Regions from separate parts of the Isoptericola dokdonensis DS-3 genome, predicted to be linked through region 1. Evidence: riboswitches for the same ligand, from Rfam matches in the RefSeq annotation. Region 1 holds a riboswitch; each other region holds the start of a gene.
The links. Region 1 has a riboswitch for cyclic di-AMP ahead of I598_RS11855 (M15 family metallopeptidase). Riboswitches for the same ligand answer to the same signal wherever they lie in the genome.

Region 1 (3,267 bases):
TGCGAGGGCGCCGACTGCTGCGCGTGGCCCCCCGTCGACGCCGGGTACGCGCGCTGCGTCGGCGGCGTCGCGGGGCCCTGCGGCCTCGATCCGCCACCGAACGACGCGACGGCGTTCTCGATCGTCGACCGCAGGGACGATCCCGAGCTCGCGCCGGACCGCGACGGACCGGAACCCTGCTGCCGCGACGATCCCTGCGCGTCGACGACCTGCTGGGCGACCTTGAGCATCTTCGAGAACTTGGACATGGCGATCCTTCCGTCGGCGGACCACCCCACCCTGCCAGCAACAGATGAGGACTTCATGAGAGCGTCCGCCCCGGGACCTGCTGCGTCCCGGGGCGGCTGCGACCTCAGGAGCCGTTCTGCACGGCGACCGCCGCGGTGAACTCCCAGTGCCACGGCTCGTACTTCGAACCGCCGGCGCGCGCCCAGTCCGGGTTGTCCCAGCCGTAGGCGGGGCCGTGCGCCGCGAGCCACGACCACCGGTCGCCCGAGTACGTCTCGGGGCAGAGGTCGACGGCGAGGCCCCAGCCGTGGTTCGACGTGCCGGGCGTCGCGGCGAGGTATCCCTTGGCCGCCTTGGTCGCGACCTGCTGGCTGTAGCTGCGGTAACCGTCGGTGATGCACATGTCCTCGCCGAACACGGCCCGGTACTGCTGGTTGAGCCGGGCCAGGGCGACGGCGGCGTCGGCACGGATCGACGGCCCGCCGTCCCACAGGACGCACATCTCGCTCAGGGAGATGTTGCCGTTGGTGCCGGCGCCGGTCGCGACGCCGTCGCAGCCCGGCAGCACCGGCGGCTCGGGCGCGGACTCGACGTCCACCTCCACCTTCTCCGCGGGCAGCGTCGCGTCCGCCGCGACGACGACGCCACCGGGCACGGTTCGCGCGCCGTTGCGTGACGCGGAGGCGTCACGGGCGCCGATCTCGCCACGGGTGGCGGACGAGCCCCGTGACGCGGGCTGGTCACGGTCGGCGAGCAGCGTCGCGGCGTGCGCGACGTCGATGCCCAGCCCGGTGCCCGCGGTGTCGACGACGGGCTCCGAACCGTCGGGAGCGCTGCTGAGCAGCGGGACCGGCGTGCCGGAGGCGGCGGCAAGCCCCGTCGTGGTGGCCATCGTCACCGCCAGGCCGACGCCGACGCTCAGGCGCCAGCTCGTCGGGGCGAGGGAGGACCAGGTCGGCCCCGGGCGCCGGCGACGTCGAGCCGGCTCGGCGAAGTGCCGACCTCGGCTGCGCGCCATCTCGGCGCGCGTCATGGGCGCGGTGGTGACAGGAGCGGCACCTGACGACGCGGGCGGGCGGGCGTCGATCGGCGACGTCGCCCGGGTCACCGAGCGCCTGCCGAGGGCAGGCGGCGCATCGGGACGGCGCAGGAGGGGCGGTGGTGCGAAGCCGACGACGGGATGCTCGCGGTGGCGTCGGACAGGCGGGGCGTCAGAAGGCGCCCGCAAGAACGGATCGGCATGCAGTATCTCCTGGCGCCCACGAAGTTAGCTGTCGGGTTCGGGTCGGAGACTGACCCGGCCGGCGGGACGAATCCCGCACGACTTCACCCCGAGGACACCGCAGTGTCCGGAAGTGGTTCCCCCGCCCCTGTCGTTCGTACGTCGGAGATCCGGAGCGGCGACAGGGCTCGGCGCCCGCCCGGATGCCCCTCGTGCCCGAGGGGTCACTGGACACTATCCCGTCCGGCGGGAAATGTCACGAACAGATCACGAGAGCTCCTGACCTGCAGGAACGTCGGTCTTCGGGTGGCCCGCCGGGCAAGGCAAGCAGGCCCCCCAACCTGGTGGTTGGGGGGCCTGTTTGTGAAGGGTGTCCGGCGGCGTCCTACTCTCCCACCCCGTCTCCAGGGCAGTACCATCGGCGCTGTAGGGCTGAGCTTCCGGGTTCGGGATGGGACCGGGCGTTTCCCCTACGCTGTGACCGCCGTAACGTTGTCGAGTTGTTCGGGTTCCACACCGGTCCCCTTGGTCTGAGGGGGTGGTGTGGGTGGTGCCCGTTTCTCGGGAACCGCACAGTGGACGCGTGCATGCAAGGAGTGTGTGTGAAGTTGTTGGCTGATTAGTACCGGTCAGCTGCGACAGTCTTTGGTCCTGTCTTCCACTTCCGGCCTATCTACCCAGTGGTCTAGCTGGGTGCCTTCACAGAATAGTTCTGTTGGAAACCTCATCTTGAAGCAGGCTTCCCGCTTAGATGCTTTCAGCGGTTATCCCTTCCGAACGTAGCGAACCAGCGGTGCTCCTGGCGGAACAACTGGCATACCAGAGGTTCGTCCGTCCCGGTCCTCTCGTACTAGGGACAGCCCTTCTCAAGTTTCCTGCGCGCGCAGCGGATAGGGACCGAACTGTCTCACGACGTTCTAAACCCAGCTCGCGTGCCGCTTTAATGGGCGAACAGCCCAACCCTTGGGACCTACTCCAGCCCCAGGATGCGACGAGCCGACATCGAGGTGCCAAACCATCCCGTCGATATGGACTCTTGGGGAAGATCAGCCTGTTATCCCCGGGGTACCTTTTATCCGTTGAGCGACGGCGCTTCCACAAGCCACCGCCGGATCACTAGTTCCGACTTTCGTCCCTGCTCGACCTGTCGGTCTCACAGTCAAGCTCCCTTGTGCACTTGCACTCGACACCTGATTGCCAACCAGGCTGAGGGAACCTTTGAGCGCCTCCGTTACATTTTGGGAGGCAACCGCCCCAGTTAAACTACCCACCAGGCACTGTCCCTGGTCCGGATCACGGACCGAGGTTAGATGGTCGATGCGGTCAGAGTGGTATTTCAACGGCGACTCCACTCGCGCTGGCGCGCGGGTTTCATAGTCTCCCACCTATCCTACACAAACCGCACCGAACACCAATACCAAGCTATAGTAAAGGTCCCGGGGTCTTTCCGTCCTGCTGCGCGTAACGAGCATCTTTACTCGTAGTGCAATTTCGCCGAGTTCGCGGTTGAGACAGCGGAGAAGTCGTTACGCCATTCGTGCAGGTCGGAACTTACCCGACAAGGAATTTCGCTACCTTAGGATGGTTATAGTTACCACCGCCGTTTACTGGGGCTTAAATTCTGGGCTTCGCCGAAGCTGACCCGTCCTCTTAACCTTCCAGCACCGGGCAGGCGTCAGTCCGTATACATCGTCTTGCGACTTAGCACGGACCTGTGTTTTTAGTAAACAGTCGCTTCTCCCTGGTCTCTGCGGCCCTCACCGCGTCCCACCGCTAGGGTGTTGACGGATCAGGCCCCCCTTCTCCCGAAGTTACGG
Region 2 (3,267 bases), 320 kb from region 1:
GGCGAGGGCACCCGAGACAACGTGGTGCGCGACAGCGCGTTCCACCACAACCACGACGACTCGGCGGGCGGCTCCGCCGGGATCGGGCTCGGCGTGAAGTTCGGGTCGGGGGAGGGGAACGTCGTGATGCGGAACCGGTTCTTCGAGAACGCGGACGACGGCGTCGACCTCGGGGACTTCGGCAGTGCGGTGACCCTGCGGGACAACGAGTCGTACGGCAACGGGTTCGACCGGTGGGGGATCGCCGGCTGGCAGGGCAACGGCGGCGGCTTCACGCTCGGCGGCGGCGACGACCCGCCGGCGGTGGCCCACGTCCTGGTCGGCAACGTGGCGTGGGGCAACGGGCACCACGGGTTCACCGACGGCGGTAACCGGGGGGCGCTCCTGTTCGCGGGCAACGTCGCCCGTGACAACGGCGGGGCCGGGTACTTCCTCGCCGACGCCGCGGCCGTGCTCGACGGGGACGTCGCGACCGGCAACGACGTGCCGGCGAAGCTGGGGGACGCCGTCGTCGGCGACGTCGCCGCGCCCTGACCGCCGGGGGCGTCCGGAGCGCCGGAGCCTGCGACGACGAACGGGCGGCAGGCGCACCCGGGGGGTGCGGCCTGCCGCCCGTTCGTGGCGGAGCCGTCAGACGCGGATGAACGTCGGGTTGTCCTGCCACATGCTGCGCTTGACGACGCCGGTGCGCGGGTTGCCGGCCTCGATGACCTTGCCCTTGCCGGCGTAGATGGCGACGTGGCCCGGCGTGTAGACGATGTCGCCGGGGCGCGCGGCGGAGCGCGAGACGCGGTGGCCCACGCTGCGCTGCGCCGACGACGAGCGCGGCAGGTTCTTGCCGGTCGCCTTCTTGTACACGTACGACGTGAAGCCGGAGCAGTCGAAGCCGCGGGGGCTGGAGCCGCCGTACACGTAGCGCGAGCCGATGTAGCGGTGCGCGACGGAGACGACCTTGGCGCCGGAGGTCTTCTTGGCCTTGACCTTCACGGTGCGGTGCTTGGTGACGTCCGCCAGCCCGGTGGAGGCTGCGGCGTCGGCGACGATGCGGATCTTGTTGCGGCCGACGTCGTACTTGCCCCACGTCGGGCGGAAGCGGGCGACGCCGTTGGCGTTGAGCTTCTTGACGGCGACCTTCTTGCCGTCGATGAAGACCTTGGCGCGGCCCTTGACACCGTCGCCGGCGCGGGTGGCCTTGACGGTGTAGACGGGGCGCGTCTTGGCCTTGCCCTTGGTCCCGGTCTTGCGGGAGACCGTGATCGAGACGCGGGGGGTGGGCTTCTTGGCGGTCACCACGGTGCCGCCGAGGGCCTGCACGTTCGTGGCGTTGGCGCCGGCGGGGGCCGCGGAGGCGGACTGCGCACCGGCGACGAGGGTGCCGCCGGCGAGGGCGGCGGTCAGCGACATCGCGAACGCTGCACGGCGAAAACGGCGATGGCTGTCGGTGGCGGCGTGCGGGCGCGCGCCGGTGAGGGCGTGGGTCATCGTCTACCTCTCCAGCCTGCGAGATGAGCTGTCGGATTAGGCCGAGAAGTGTTGGCCTGCCGTCCAGGGACGGCTTCACCCCGAGGGCGACCGTGAGGTCGCCCGGATGTGGTTCTCCCGCTGCTGCCGTGAAGGTTTGTCAGGCGACCGTCCGCCGGCAGCACTCGGCTTGCGGATCGGTGCATCGCCACGCAGGGACGCGGTGCGACCCGGGCACGCTAGCCAGCGTGGACCGCGAGGTCACAATCAGATAACGGCGAGTCGTGGATGCTTTCCTGGAGAAGATGTGAAGGAACTCGTCCGGAGGGCGAAAAGCCGCAGGTCCGGCATGTCCGTCCCGGGCGGACGGACGCGGGCGAAAGGGCGGTCGTTTTGCCCGGAATGCCGGATCGCCGCCGGCCGGGTCGTCCGCCGACGGGGGCCGTCCGTGCAGGTCAGCGCGGCACCTTCACAACTCGCGTGGCGCCCGCGGCCCCGACCTGCCCCCAATGTCGCCCGGGTCACACCCGATCACTCGAGCAGGTCGCCCGGCAACGGCGTCGCGGACGTCGCGAGGCACAGTCCCGCCCGGTCCCCGTCCGCCCACGACTCCGCCGTCGGCGTCCACACCGAGAACGTCAGGTCCGCCGGGACGGTTCCCCGTGCCTGCGGCCCCAGCAGGTCGGCCGTGCACGACCGTGCCGCCGTGCGAGCCAGGACGTCCTCGCCCGGCCACACGGCCTCGGGGGCCGAGTCCGTGCGGCCCACCACCTGCGCACGGTGCTCGTCGTCGCACGGCACCACGTCGACCGTCGTGACCGGGGACGACTCCGGCACCGTCGCCAGGCACGACCCGAGGACCAGCTGCACCGCGTTGACCCGTGCCGGCGCGGTCACGTCGGCGGACACGGGCTCCCAGGCCCGCTCGCGGGCGCTCGACACCAGCCACGAGACCCCCGCGGCGACCCCCACGACCAGCACCACGGCGGTCAGCACCCCCGCGACCCACCAGCGGGCCCGCCGTCGGGCAGCCGCCCGCTCCGCCGCCGTCGGACCACCTGGCGCGCCCCAGCGGCCGCCGTGCACCGCCGGGTCCGGGTGCGCGACGACGTCGGGCACGACGCGGGCGCCGTCCGGGCCGCCCGTGATCGGTGCGGGAACGGGGCCGGTCCCGGCCGGGACCGCCGGACCCGGGGAGGCGAAGCTCGGCTCGTCGGGGCGCTCGGTCATGGCCACAACCTATCCGGGCGGACCGCTACCGGGGACCCGGCCCCGCCGCCACGTCGAGCACCACCGGCACGTGGTCGCTCGCCCCCTTGCCGCGGCGCTCGTCGCGGTCGATCGTCACCCCCGTGACCCGGGCCGCGAGCGCCTTCGACGCGTACGCGAAGTCGATCCGCAGCCCCTTGTCGCGGGGGAACGCGAGCTGCTGGTAGTCCCAGTAGGTGTACGTGCGCTCCGCCGGCAGGTGCTCGCGGGTGACCTCCGTGAACCCGGACGCGGCGAACGCCTCGAACGCCTCCCGCTCCGGGGCCGACACGTGCGTGTGCCCCTCGAACGCGGACACGTCCCACACGTCCGTGTCGCGCGGGATCACGTTCCAGTCGCCCAGCAGCCCCAGCGGCAGGTCCGGCTCCGCCGCCACCCACTCCTGCGCCCGGGCCCGCAGCGCCGCCAGCCACTCGAGCTTGTACGCGTAGTGCGGGTCCGTCAGGGTGCGGCCGTGCGGCACGTACAGCGACCACACGCGCACGCCGCCGCACGTCGCCCCCAGCGCCCGCGCCTCCAGCGCCGGGTCCACGCCCT
Region 3 (3,267 bases), 820 kb from region 1:
ACCGCTGCGCACGCCGCGCCGGTCGACGCGGACGCCGCGAAGAAGCTCAGCACCGTCGACCTGGGTGCGCTGACCGACCAGGCCCGCCAGGCCCTGGAGTCCGCGCCGGTCGTGACGGTCGCCGCCGAGGCGAAGATCGACGTCGAGAAGGTCACGCCGAAGGTCGTCAAGAAGGTCGAGATCAAGGCCGCTCCGGAGCCGGAGCCCGTCGTCGAGCGCACCGTGGCGCCGTCGCGGTCCTCCGAGCGCACCGACCTCTCGGCGTCCACCGAGGCGCCGGCGGAGACCTCCTCGGCCCCGGCGTCCGCCGTCGGGTCGTCCGTCATCTCCGTCGCGTCGCGCTACGTGGGCGTCCCGTACGTGTCGGGCGGCTCCACCCCGTCGGGCTTCGACTGCTCCGGCTTCACGCAGTACGTCTTCGCGCAGGTCGGCGTCTCGCTCCCGCGGTCGTCCTCGGACCAGCGCTACGCCGGCACGGTCGTGTCCCGCGCCGACGCCCAGCCGGGCGACCTCATCTGGACGCCGGGCCACATCGCGATCTACGCGGGCGGCAACACGCAGATCGACGCCCCCCGCCCGGGCAAGACGATCCAGTTCCGCAGCATCTGGCAGTCCAACCCGACGTTCATCCGCGTCGGCTGAGTCGGCCAGCTCCGCTCGCCGAAGGGCCCGGTCCGCACCCGTGCGGACCGGGCCCTTCACCGTCCCTCCGGGCGCGGCGTGGACGCCGCTCCGGGCGCGCCGCGACGCCTCGTCGGCCGTGCCGCAGAGGCCGCGCACCGGCCGGATCCAGGGCCCGGGAGATCGTCGGTCACGAAGCCGTGATCGAAACGTGACATCGGGTCGCCGATCGGATACCGTTCATCCGTCGGTGGAGCACTCCTCCGACTCTCGACCGGACGCCGAGTCCTGCCACCGGTCGGGGAGACGGAACCCATGGCAGGAGCGGGGGACCCAATTCTGGGCATCGGAGACGGTGTCCTCGGGGTGAAGCCGGTCAGGGCGCGAGCCCTGGACGGCCGGGTGATTTCTCCCACCCGAACCCGACAGCTGACCTCGTAGGCGACGGGAGAGGAAAACTGTTGAACGCACGCACCACCACGCGCGGACGGCACCGCGCCGCACGCCGGCCCCTCATGGCTGCTCCTGCCGGTGCCGCCGGTCGACGGGTCGCCGTCGCCGCCGCTGCCGGTGGCCTCCTGGTCTCGACCATCGGTGGCGCCACCGCTGCGCACGCCGCCCCGGTCGACGCGGACGCCGCGAAGAAGCTCAGCACCGTCGACCTGGGTGCGCTGACCGACCAGGCCCGCCAGGCCCTGGAGTCCGCGCCGGTCGTGACGGTCGCCGCCGAGGCGAAGATCGACGTCGAGAAGGTCACGCCGAAGGCCGTCAAGAAGGTTGAGATCAAGGCCGCCCCGGAGCCGGAGCCCGTCATCGAGCGCACCGTGGCCCCGTCGCGGTCGTCCGAGCGCACCGACATCTCCTCGTCCTCGTCCACCGCGACCGAGACCGAGTCCGAGACCTCGACGCCCGTCGCCTCCAACGGCTCGCGGGGCTCGCAGGCCGTCTCCATCGCCGCGCGGTATATCGGCGTCCCGTACGTCGTCGGCGGCTCCTCGCCGTCCGGCTTCGACTGCTCGGGTCTGGTCACCTACGTGTACGCCCAGCTCGGCGTCTCGCTGCCGCACTCGTCCAGCGCGATCCGCAGCGCGAGCAACGTGTCCGTGGTCTCGCAGTCCGAGGCCCAGCCGGGCGACCTCATCTGGTCCCCGGGCCACATCTCGATCTACGCCGGCGGCGGCCAGCAGGTCGAGGCCACCCGCCCCGGTGGTTGGACCGTCCGCCAGTCCAGCCTCTGGCAGTCCAGCCCGGTCTTCCTCCGCGTCGTCGGCTGACACCCCCGCGCACCGTCCGACGCCTCGGCACCTCGACAGGTGCCGAGGCGTCGTCGTGTCACACGCCCTCGGATGCTTTGCTACGCCTTTCGCCCTGCTTTCGCTACTCTTGAACCAGGCTGTATCGGACGTCGAGGTCCGGACACGACGGGAGGCGCGAGATGACACGTCCTGAGGTGGTTCTGGTCGGGGTGGACGGATCCCCGGCGAGCCTGCACGCCCTCGACTGGGCCGCGGCCTACGCGGAACGCGTGGGCTGGGGCATCCACGTCGTGTGCAGCTACTCGCTCCCGTCCTTCACCGCCGCGTCCCTGGACGGCGGGTACGCCGCCCTCGACGACACGGCGATCGCCGAGGGCGCCAAGGCCGTCCTCGCGGAGGCCGAGGCGCGGCTCGCGGGCCGCGGGCTGAACGTCCAGGGCAGCGTGGCGACCGGTGACGCCGCCGGCGTGCTGGTCGAGCTGTCCGCCGAGCACTGCCTGGCCGTCGTGGGCACGCGCGGCCGCGGCGGGTTCACCGAACGGCTGCTCGGCACCGTGTCCTCGGCGCTGCCGGCGCACGCCCACTGCCCGACCGTCGTCGTGCCCTACCGCGGCGGCGCCGACGACCCGGAGCGTCGCGACGGCGACGCCGTCCACGACGTGCACCGCATCGTCGTGGGGGTGGACGGGTCGCCGTCCGCCGAGGTGGCGCTGCGCCACGCCGTCCAGCAGGCCGAGACGTGGGGCGCGGAGCTCGTCGCCGTCGCCGGGGTGCCGCTCGGCACGGGTGCCGGGATGCTGGCGTGGCTGCCGTCGCAGATCGACCACGAACAGGTGCTCGACGACGTCAAGGCCGGTCTGGACGTCATCGTCGACCGGGTCGAGTCCGAGCACCCCGGCCTCGTGATCAAGCGGCACGTCCTCGACGGTTCCGGGGCGGAGCTGCTCACCGAGTTCTCCACGGCGGCCGACCTGGTCGTCGTCGGCTCCCGCGGCCGGGGCGGATTCCGCGGGCTGCTGCTGGGCTCGACCAGCCAGGCCGTGCTGCACCACTCCAAGTGCCCGGTGCTCGTCGTGACCCGGCGGTGCGACAAGGAGCTCCAGGCCGAGTCCGCCGCCTGACCCGGTATGACGCGACGGCCCCGGCGAGAGCTCGCCGGGGCCGTCGCGTCGTCGCGGGTGCGGTCAGTGCTTGGTGCGGTACAGGTGCATGGTGATCGGCGCGAAGACCGCGGTCATCACCACGGCGGAGACCAGCACGGTGACGACCTCGCCGGTGTCGGGGACGCCCGCCATGAGGCCACGGACCGCGGTGACGACGTGGGTGACCGGGTTGAGCTCGACGAACCGCTGCAGGCCGGACGGCATGGTGGCCGGGTCCACGAAGATGT

Region 2: another riboswitch for cyclic di-AMP. It lies ahead of I598_RS10345 (C40 family peptidase); the one in region 1 lies ahead of I598_RS11855 (M15 family metallopeptidase).
Region 3: another riboswitch for cyclic di-AMP. It lies ahead of I598_RS15385 (C40 family peptidase); the one in region 1 lies ahead of I598_RS11855 (M15 family metallopeptidase).

What each region holds. Positions count from the first base shown of each region.
Region 1 is NZ_CP014209.1:2,540,025-2,543,291, forward strand. It holds gene I598_RS11850 (hypothetical protein) at 1-248, opposite strand, end outside; gene I598_RS11855 (M15 family metallopeptidase) at 353-1,261, opposite strand; cyclic di-AMP (ydaO/yuaA leader) riboswitch at 1,471-1,625, opposite strand; rRNA gene rrf (5S ribosomal RNA) at 1,823-1,939, opposite strand; rRNA gene I598_RS11865 (23S ribosomal RNA) at 2,050-3,267, opposite strand, start outside.
Region 2 is NZ_CP014209.1:2,218,535-2,221,801, reverse strand. It holds gene I598_RS10350 (right-handed parallel beta-helix repeat-containing protein) at 1-534, shown strand, start outside; gene I598_RS10345 (C40 family peptidase) at 631-1,482, opposite strand; cyclic di-AMP (ydaO/yuaA leader) riboswitch at 1,481-1,629, opposite strand; gene I598_RS10340 (septum formation family protein) at 1,993-2,691, opposite strand; gene I598_RS10335 (exodeoxyribonuclease III) at 2,717-3,267, opposite strand, start outside.
Region 3 is NZ_CP014209.1:3,358,459-3,361,725, forward strand. It holds gene I598_RS15380 (C40 family peptidase) at 1-642, shown strand, start outside; cyclic di-AMP (ydaO/yuaA leader) riboswitch at 895-1,079, shown strand; gene I598_RS15385 (C40 family peptidase) at 1,083-1,895, shown strand; gene I598_RS15390 (universal stress protein) at 2,057-2,998, shown strand; gene I598_RS15395 (ABC transporter permease) at 3,062-3,267, opposite strand, start outside.